Regions from separate parts of the Rhodococcus sp. P3_B8 genome, predicted to be linked through region 2. Evidence: riboswitches for the same ligand, from Rfam matches in the RefSeq annotation. Region 2 holds a riboswitch; the other holds the start of a gene.
The links. A riboswitch is a leader RNA that binds a small molecule or an ion and turns the genes downstream of it on or off. The one in region 2 is predicted to bind glycine.
Positions count from the first base shown of each region.

Region 1: linked by a shared signal. The riboswitch ahead of gcvP (aminomethyl-transferring glycine dehydrogenase) and the one ahead of gcvP (aminomethyl-transferring glycine dehydrogenase) in region 2 are both predicted to bind glycine.

Region 1 covers NZ_JBFUGT010000018.1:10,971-15,180, forward strand. The annotation lists gene AC1D1G_RS09945 (bifunctional nuclease family protein) at 105-578, shown strand; gene AC1D1G_RS09950 (MerR family transcriptional regulator) at 863-1,483, shown strand; glycine riboswitch at 1,553-1,676, shown strand; gene gcvP (aminomethyl-transferring glycine dehydrogenase) at 1,851-4,210, shown strand, end outside.
Region 2 covers NZ_JBFUGT010000023.1:59,012-63,221, forward strand. The annotation lists gene gcvP (aminomethyl-transferring glycine dehydrogenase) at 1-1,522, opposite strand, end outside; glycine riboswitch at 1,645-1,736, opposite strand; gene lipA (lipoyl synthase) at 2,021-3,010, shown strand; gene lpdA (dihydrolipoyl dehydrogenase) at 3,045-4,210, shown strand, end outside.

The DNA of each region.
Region 1 (4,210 bases), on a different contig from region 2:
GCGCTCGAACGGCTGTACGGTCGAAGAGCAGACACGAATCGAATAGAATCCTGGTACGGCATTGTGTGCCGCGGACGGACCATTGCAGGGTGGAGGCAGACGCGATGAGCGAAATGCACGTGATCGGAGTTCGTGTCGAGCAACCCCAAAGTCAACCTGTTCTGCTGTTGCGTGAAACCGACGGCGAGCGGTACCTGCCCATCTGGATCGGCCAGACCGAGGCCACCGCGATCGCACTCGAACAGCAGGGCGTCGAGCCTGCGCGTCCGCTGACCCACGATCTCATCAAGAACCTGATCGAAGCCTTCGGTCGCACCCTGAAGGAAGTTCGCATCGTGGACCTGCGCGAGGGCACGTTCTATGCCGACCTCGTGTTCGACCAGAACACCCGCGTCTCGGCCCGCCCGTCCGACTCCATCGCCATCGCACTGCGAATCGGGGTGCCGATCTTCGCCGAGGAAGCGGTACTCACGGAGGCCGGTCTGGTTATGCCCGACGAGCGCGAGGACGAGGTCGAGAAGTTCAAGGAATTCCTCGAGTCCGTGTCGCCGGACGATTTCAAGGCAACCGACGGCTAGTTTGCGCCGTCGGAAAAGCCTCGGGCGCGGAGTAACGGTTGAGGTTCCTCCGGCGCGTTGCGTTGACCCCGTCTCTTCGGAGTCATAGCGTTCAGTGCAGTGATTTTCTGCCCTGCAGATTGTATCGGGCGTACGCTGAGTAGGTTCAGGGTACGGACTTGCTCGATGTCACTGGTGGCGCTTGCGCCGCTCGATGTGCTGTGGCTGTGCCGCGGGCACTGGCGACGCGCGTCACAGGCGCACTGATCGTCGGGTTCAGTGCAACATGCGAGAGGGAGTAGTCAGTGGGAGATCGGCCGCAGGAGAATGCGCTGAATCTTGCGCCCGGCGACAACGTTGCCGAGTCCGAATTCAGCTCCGAGGAGATCCAACCGGGCCTCTTCCCGGACGATTCCGTGCCCGACGACCTCGTCGGATACCGCGTCCCCATCGCCTGCCAGATCGCGGGAATCACCTACCGCCAGCTCGATTACTGGGCTCGCACGTCGCTCGTCGTGCCGTCCATTCGTGGCGCAGCAGGTTCGGGCAGCCAACGGCTGTACTCGTTCAAAGACATCCTCGTCCTCAAGATCGTCAAGCGTCTGCTCGACACCGGAATATCCTTGCAGAACATCCGAGTGGCCGTCGACCACCTCCGTAAGCGCGGAGTGCGGGACTTGGCCAAGATCACACTTTTCTCGGACGGGACCACGGTCTACGAGTGCACGTCCCCCGAAGAGGTCGTCGATCTGCTCCAGGGCGGGCAGGGTGTCTTCGGTATCGCGGTGAGCGGTGCGATGCGCGAACTGACCGGCACCATCGCCGATTTCCCGGCCGAGCGCGCCGATGGCGGCGAGAGCGAACAGAGCCCCGAGGACGAACTGGCGTCGCGACGCAAGAACCGCGCGAGCCGCAAGACGGGCTAGCCCGCATCCATCGGAGCGCGGCGCTGCCTGCGCCGCCATCTGCAGCCGTGACATAGACTGGCGGTGCGTCGACGCCGTGCGGGAGAGTTCCGGGCACCGCAAGCACAGAAACATCGTGTGTGCGGGAGTTCGGGCGCCGAAGGAGCAACACCTCCCCGTCAATCTCTCAGGCAGACAGGACCGTGCGGGCTCCGACGTCTCTGGAAAGCGGTGGGAGCACCCACCCGCCCACGGGGAAAGGGCCGTCTTCACACCCGAATGACGGTACCGAATCTCTCAGGCGCTCGATTCGAGCAGGCGACAGAGGGGGAGGGACGTTCCGCTACGCGGGGCGTGTCCTGATCCTCCGAACTGCTTGGGAGTTGTCGTGATCGACGCTGGAAGCCGTACATTCGCCGATCGTCATGTCGGCCCGAACGCTGCGGAACTCGCGCACATTCTCGAACTGGTCGGAGCCGATTCGCTCGACGACCTCGCGTCGAAGGCCGTCCCCGCCGTCATCCTGGACGGGGTGACGGGCGGCATCGCCGACGGCCTCGACGCGCTGCCTGCACCGGTGTCCGAGCACGAAGCGCTCGCCGAACTGTCCGCACTCGCCGCGCAGAACACCGTGGCGACGTCCATGATCGGTCTCGGCTACTACGACACCCTCACCCCGCCGGTGCTGATCCGGAACATCATCGAGAACCCGGCCTGGTACACGGCCTACACGCCGTACCAGCCCGAGATCAGCCAGGGCCGCCTCGAAGCGCTCCTCAACTTCCAGACGATGGTCGCCGACCTGACCGGCATGGAGGTCGCCAACTCGTCGATGCTCGACGAAGCCACCGCCGCCGCCGAGGCGATGACGCTGCTGCGCCGGGCGAGCAAGAGCAAGTCCCCGCGGTTCGTCGTCGACGCCGACCTGTTCCCGCAGACGCTGGCCGTCGTCGAAACCCGGGCCGAGCCGCTCGGCATCGAGATCGTGGTGGCCGACCTGTCCGCCGGCCTTCCGGACGGTGACTTCTTCGGCGTCCTCGCGCAGATGCCTGGCGGGTCCGGCCGCATCGTCGACTACACCGACGTGATCGCCGCCGCCCACGAGCGCGGCGCACTGGTCGCGGTCGGGGCGGATCTGCTGGCACTCACACTCCTCACCCCGCCCGGCGAGATCGGGGCCGACGCCTGCTTCGGCACCACCCAGCGGTTCGGTGTCCCCATGGGCTTCGGTGGCCCGCACGCCGGTTACCTCGCCGTGCACACCAAGCATGCACGTCAGCTCCCCGGCCGTCTGGTGGGCGTCTCCGTCGATGCCGACGGTGACAAGGCGTACCGGCTGGCGCTGCAGACCCGCGAGCAGCACATTCGCCGCGAGAAGGCGACGTCGAATATCTGCACCGCTCAGGTGCTGCTGGCGATTCTGGCGGCCATGTACGCCAGCTACCACGGCGCCGAGGGACTGAAGGCGATCGCCCTGCGCGTGGCGAACACGGCGCACTCCCTGGCCGCCGCGCTCCGCAGGACCGGGGCCGTCGTCGTACACGAGCACTTCTTCGACACGATCCTCGTTCGAGTCGCCGGCAGAGCCGCGGACGTGGTGGCGAAGGCGAAGGACGCCGGCATCAACCTGCGGTTCGTCGACGCCGATCACGTCGCCATCGCGTGTGACGAGGCCACCACTGCCGACGACGTCGCCCAGGTGCTGGCGGCGTTCGGCGGCGAAGGCGCCGTGACCGAGGAAGCGGGCACGTCCGTCCCCGACGCGCAGCTCCGCGGATCCGACTACTTGCAGCACGAGGCCTTCACCCGGTATCGCACCGAGACGGCGATGCTGCGCTACCTGCGGGCGTTGTCCGACAAGGACATCGCACTCGACCGCAGCATGATCCCCCTCGGTTCGTGCACGATGAAGCTCAATGCCACCGCCGAGATGGAAGCGATCACCTGGCCCGCGTTCGCCGGACTGCACCCGTTCGCGCCGACCGGGGACACACCGGGAATCCTCCGCATCATCAAGGACCTCGAGAACTGGCTCGTGGCCGTCACCGGCTACGACGCGGTCAGCCTGCAGCCGAATGCCGGTAGCCAGGGCGAGTACGCGGGGCTGCTCGCGATCCGTAACTACCACCTCAGCCGCGGAGACGACCACCGCGACACCTGCCTCATCCCGTCGAGCGCCCACGGCACCAACGCCGCATCCGCGGTCATGGCCGGGATGCGCGTCGAGGTCGTCGCCTGCCGCCCGAACGGTGACGTGGATCTGGACGACCTGCGGGCGAAGATCGCCGACCATGCCGAGCGCCTCGCGGCGATCATGATCACCTACCCGTCCACACACGGTGTGTACGAGCACGAGATCGCCGACATCTGCGCCGCCGTCCACGACGCCGGCGGCCAGGTGTACGTCGACGGCGCCAACCTCAACGCCCTGGTCGGCCTGGCCCGTCCCGGCCGGTTCGGCGGCGACGTGAGCCACCTCAACCTGCACAAGACGTTCTGCATCCCGCACGGTGGCGGTGGCCCCGGCGTCGGTCCGATCGGTGTGCGGTCCCACCTCACGCCGTTCCTGCCCGGACATCCGCTCGCACCGGAACTCGGCACAGCCGGACCGATCTCCGCGGCCCCCTACGGCAGTGCGTCGATCCTCCCGATCACGTGGGCGTACATCCGGATGATGGGCGCCGTCGGGCTGCGCCGCGCAAGCCTGACCGCCATCGCCTCGGCCAACTACATCGCGCGCCGCCTGGA
Region 2 (4,210 bases):
CCTTGTCCGACAGTGTGCGCAGGAAGCGGAGCATCGCGGTTTCCGAGCGGTGATCGTGGAACACAGGGTGCTGCAGGTAGTTCGACGTCCTGGCGAGTGCCGAAGGCAGTTCGGCCGCCGCGACGGTCGTCGGCTGCGCACCGAACACGGCGACCACCCGCCGGACGATGTCGTCGGTGGTGCACTCGTCGCAGGCGATCGCAACGTGATCGGCGTCGACGAGGCGGAGGTTGATGCCGTCCCGATCGGCCGACTCCACGATCGCCCCGGCACCCGCCGGGACCCGCACGAGAACCGTGTCGAAGAAGCTGTCGTGGACGATTGTGTGACCGGCGGCGCGCAGGCTTCCGGCGATGGTCGTCGCGTGGTCGTGCACCCTATTTGCGATGGCGCGCAGCCCTTCCGGACCGTGGTAGGCGGCGTACATCGCGGCGACGTTCGCAAGCAGTGCCTGCGCCGTGCAGATGTTGCTGGTCGCCTTGTCACGCCGGATGTGCTGTTCGCGGGTCTGCAGTGCCAGCCGGTAGGCGGTCTTCCCGTCGACGTCGACGGACACTCCGACGAGACGGCCGGGCAGCATGCGCTCGAGCCCGCCGCGCACGGCCATGTAGCCGGCGTGCGGTCCGCCGAAGAACAGGGGCACACCGAAACGCTGCGCCGACCCGACGGCGATGTCGGCGCCCTGCTCGCCGGGCGGCGTCAGGATCGTCAGCGACAGCAGGTCCGCCGCGACCGTGGTCAGCGCGCCGCGCGCCTTCGCCGCGGCGATCATCGGAGCCAGGTCGCGCACCGCGCCGCTCGCACCGGGCGCCTGGAAGACCACCCCGAACATGTCACCGTCGGGCAGCTCCCCGGACAGTTCCGCGACCACCACCTCGATGCCCACCGCCTTCGCTCGTCCCCGGACGACGGCCAGCGTCTGCGGCAGGCAGTCTGCGTCGAGGACGACGCGGTTGGTGGCGGGCTTCGACTTGTTCGCGCGTCGCATCAGCAGCACCGCCTCCATCACGGCGGTCGCCTCGTCGAGCAGCGAGGCGCCGGCCAGGGGAAGGGCGGTGAGATCCTCGATGACGGTCTGGAACGTCAGCAGCGCCTCCAGCCGGCCCTGGGAGATCTCCGGCTGGTACGGGGTGTAGGCGGTGTACCAGGCGGGGGACTCGAGCATATTCCGCCGCAACACCGCAGGCGTGATGGTGTCGGAGTATCCGAGGCCGATCATCTGGACGCGGGTCTCGTTGCGCTCCGACAGTGTGCGCAGGTCGGCGAGAACCTGCTGCTCGGACCTCGCCGTCGGCAGATTCAAGGGCTGTGAACTGCGGATCTGCTCGGGCACCGCGCTGTCGATCAGGTTCGCGAGACTGTCGTAACCGAGGGCGTCGAGCATCCGCCGCGACGCGGAAGCGTCAGGACCGATGTGGCGGGACGGAAAGTCGCTGGTGAGGGGCACGCCGTGGGTGGCGGTGCGGGGTTCTGCTGGCACGAGGTGACTCCGGTTTCGTTGAGTCCGGACCGCACCGGACATCGACAAGGGGGCACCTCCCCGCTCTGTCCTGAAACCTGAGAGTTTGGGCGCACCGCAACTACGGCAAGCTCTTCACCTTCGGTAAGTTCCGGCCGTGCGGCCGATACTTTCTCCAGAGTTGCCTCTGCGCTGCGGTACTGGGGCCTGAGAGATTCCCGGGGAGGAAGTTGCTCCTACGGCGCCTCCGAAACGGAGGTTCTCCCGCTGCGCGTCAACGGCGTCTTCAGTTGTGATTGGCCAAACAGTACACAGACGCCGCGGGTTTGTCTCCTCGGACCGACGGTGTTGCCAAAAGTCCTCGTCGTTTGGCATCCTCGATGCATCTTCGCTCCGACGTGACCGCACACGCCGGACGATGAGAGCCCAGATGCCCGCAGCCGCAACGGTTGTCGAAGTGTGCTCGCGCTCCCTAATCGCCTGCCCCGGTTCCGCGCTGTCCACCGCGCGGGTCCGACGACGCATACCGACCGGTTTCGACCGGCCCTAGGAGTTCCCCCCATGACTGCACAGCCTGAGTCACCCCCCGTCGCTCCGCTCGCCCCTGAACGATTCCCCGTCGCTCCGCTCGCCCCTGACGGCCGCCGACTGCTCCGCCTCGAAGTCCGCAACGCTCAGACCCCGGTCGAACGCAAACCGTCGTGGATGAAGGTGCAGATGCGGACAGGCCCCGAATACCGGGACCTCGCCGCCCTCGTCGAACGCGAGAACCTGCACACCGTGTGCCAGGAAGCGGGATGTCCCAACATCTTCGAATGCTGGGAGGACCGAGAGGCGACCTTCCTCATCGGCGGAAGCCAGTGCACCCGGCGGTGCGACTTCTGCCAGATCGACACCGGCCGGCCCGCCGCACTCGACCGGGGCGAACCCAGGAGGGTCGCGGAGTCGGTGCAGACCATGGGCCTTCGGTACGCCACCGTCACCGGGGTCGCCCGCGACGATCTGTGGGACGGCGGCGCCTGGCTGTACGCGGAGACGGTCCGGCAGATTCACGAACTGTGCCCGGGCACTGGCGTCGAACTGCTGATCCCCGATTTCAACGCCGATGCCGCGCAACTACGCAAGGTGTTCGACACCCGCCCGGAAGTACTCGCGCACAATGTGGAGACTGTTCCCCGGATATTCCGTCGTATCCGCCCTGCCTTCACGTACGAGCGGTCCCTCGAGGTGATCACACGGGCTCGGGAGGACGGCCTGATCACCAAGTCGAACCTGATCCTCGGGATGGGGGAGACCACGGACGAGGTGATTCAGGCCCTCCGGGACCTGCACGCGGCCGGCTGCCAGTTGATCACGATCACGCAGTATCTGCGGCCGTCGGCCCGGCACCATCCGGTGGCACGGTGGGCGACGCCGGACGAGTTCGTCATGCTCGACGGGATCGCCCGCGAGATCGGCTTCCTCGGCGTCCTGTCCGGTCCGCTCGTGCGCTCCTCCTATCGGGCCGGCCGCCTCCACGCGGAGGCCGTCGCCGCAACCGCAGTTCACTGAACCCCACCCTCTTCCGTTCCAGCAAGGAGTTCCCATGTCCCACCGATCTGCAGATGTCGTCATCCTCGGCGGCGGTTCCGGCGGCTACGCGGCCGCCATCCGCTCGGCCGAACTGGGCCGTTCGGTCATCCTCGTCGAGGAGAACGAACTGGGCGGCACCTGCCTGCATCAGGGGTGCATTCCGACGAAGGCGCTGCTGCACTCCGCCGAGGTCGCGGACAGTGCCCGCACCGCCTCGCAGTTCGGTATCGACGTCACGTTCGACGGTGTCGACCTCGAGAAGGTCCTGAGCTACCAGAACACCATCGTCACCCGACTGCACAAGGGACTGCAGGGCCTCGTCGACTCGTACGGCATCACCGTCGTCAACGGCCGCGGCCGGTTGGTCGGACCCAACGGAGTGGAGGTCGACGACGAGCTGATCACGGGCGCCGCCGTCGTCCTGGCAACGGGGTCGTCGCCGAAGACGCTGCCCGGCATCAGCATCGGCGGCCGGGTCGTCACCAGCGACGAGGCTCTCGTGTTGCCGTCCGTCCCGAAGAAGGCGATCATCCTGGGCGGCGGCGTCATCGGCGTCGAATTCGCCAGTGTCTGGGCGTCGTTCGGTGCGTCGGTGACGATCGTCGAGGCGATGCCACGGCTGGTGCCGAACGAGGACGAGACGATCTCCAAGTACCTCGAGCGGGCATTCCGCCGCCGCAAGATCGCCGCGAAGACAGGTGTGCGGGTGACGGAGGTGACGCAGGACGAGGACGCGGTGTCCGTCACCCTCGACTCCGGCGACGTACTCGACGCCGACGTCCTGCTGGTCGCAGTGGGGCGCGGACCCAACACCGCGTCCATGGGGTACGAGGAGACCGGAGTGATGCTCGACAAGGGCTTCGTGGTGACCAGTGATCGACTGCGCACCACGGTCCCGAACGTCTTCGCGGTCGGCGACATCGTCCCCGGGCTCCAGCTGGCCCACCGCGGGTTCCAGCAGGGCATCTTCGTGGCGGAGGAAATCGCCGGGCTCCGTCCCGAGGTCATCGACGAGACCGGCATCCCGCGGGTCACCTACTCCCACCCCGAGGTCGCGTCCGTCGGGTTGACCGAGACCGCGGCCCAGGAGAAGTTCGGCGAGACCGTCGAGACCGTCACCTACGACCTCGCCGGCAACGGCAAGAGCCAGATCCTCAAGACGTCGGGGGCGGTCAAACT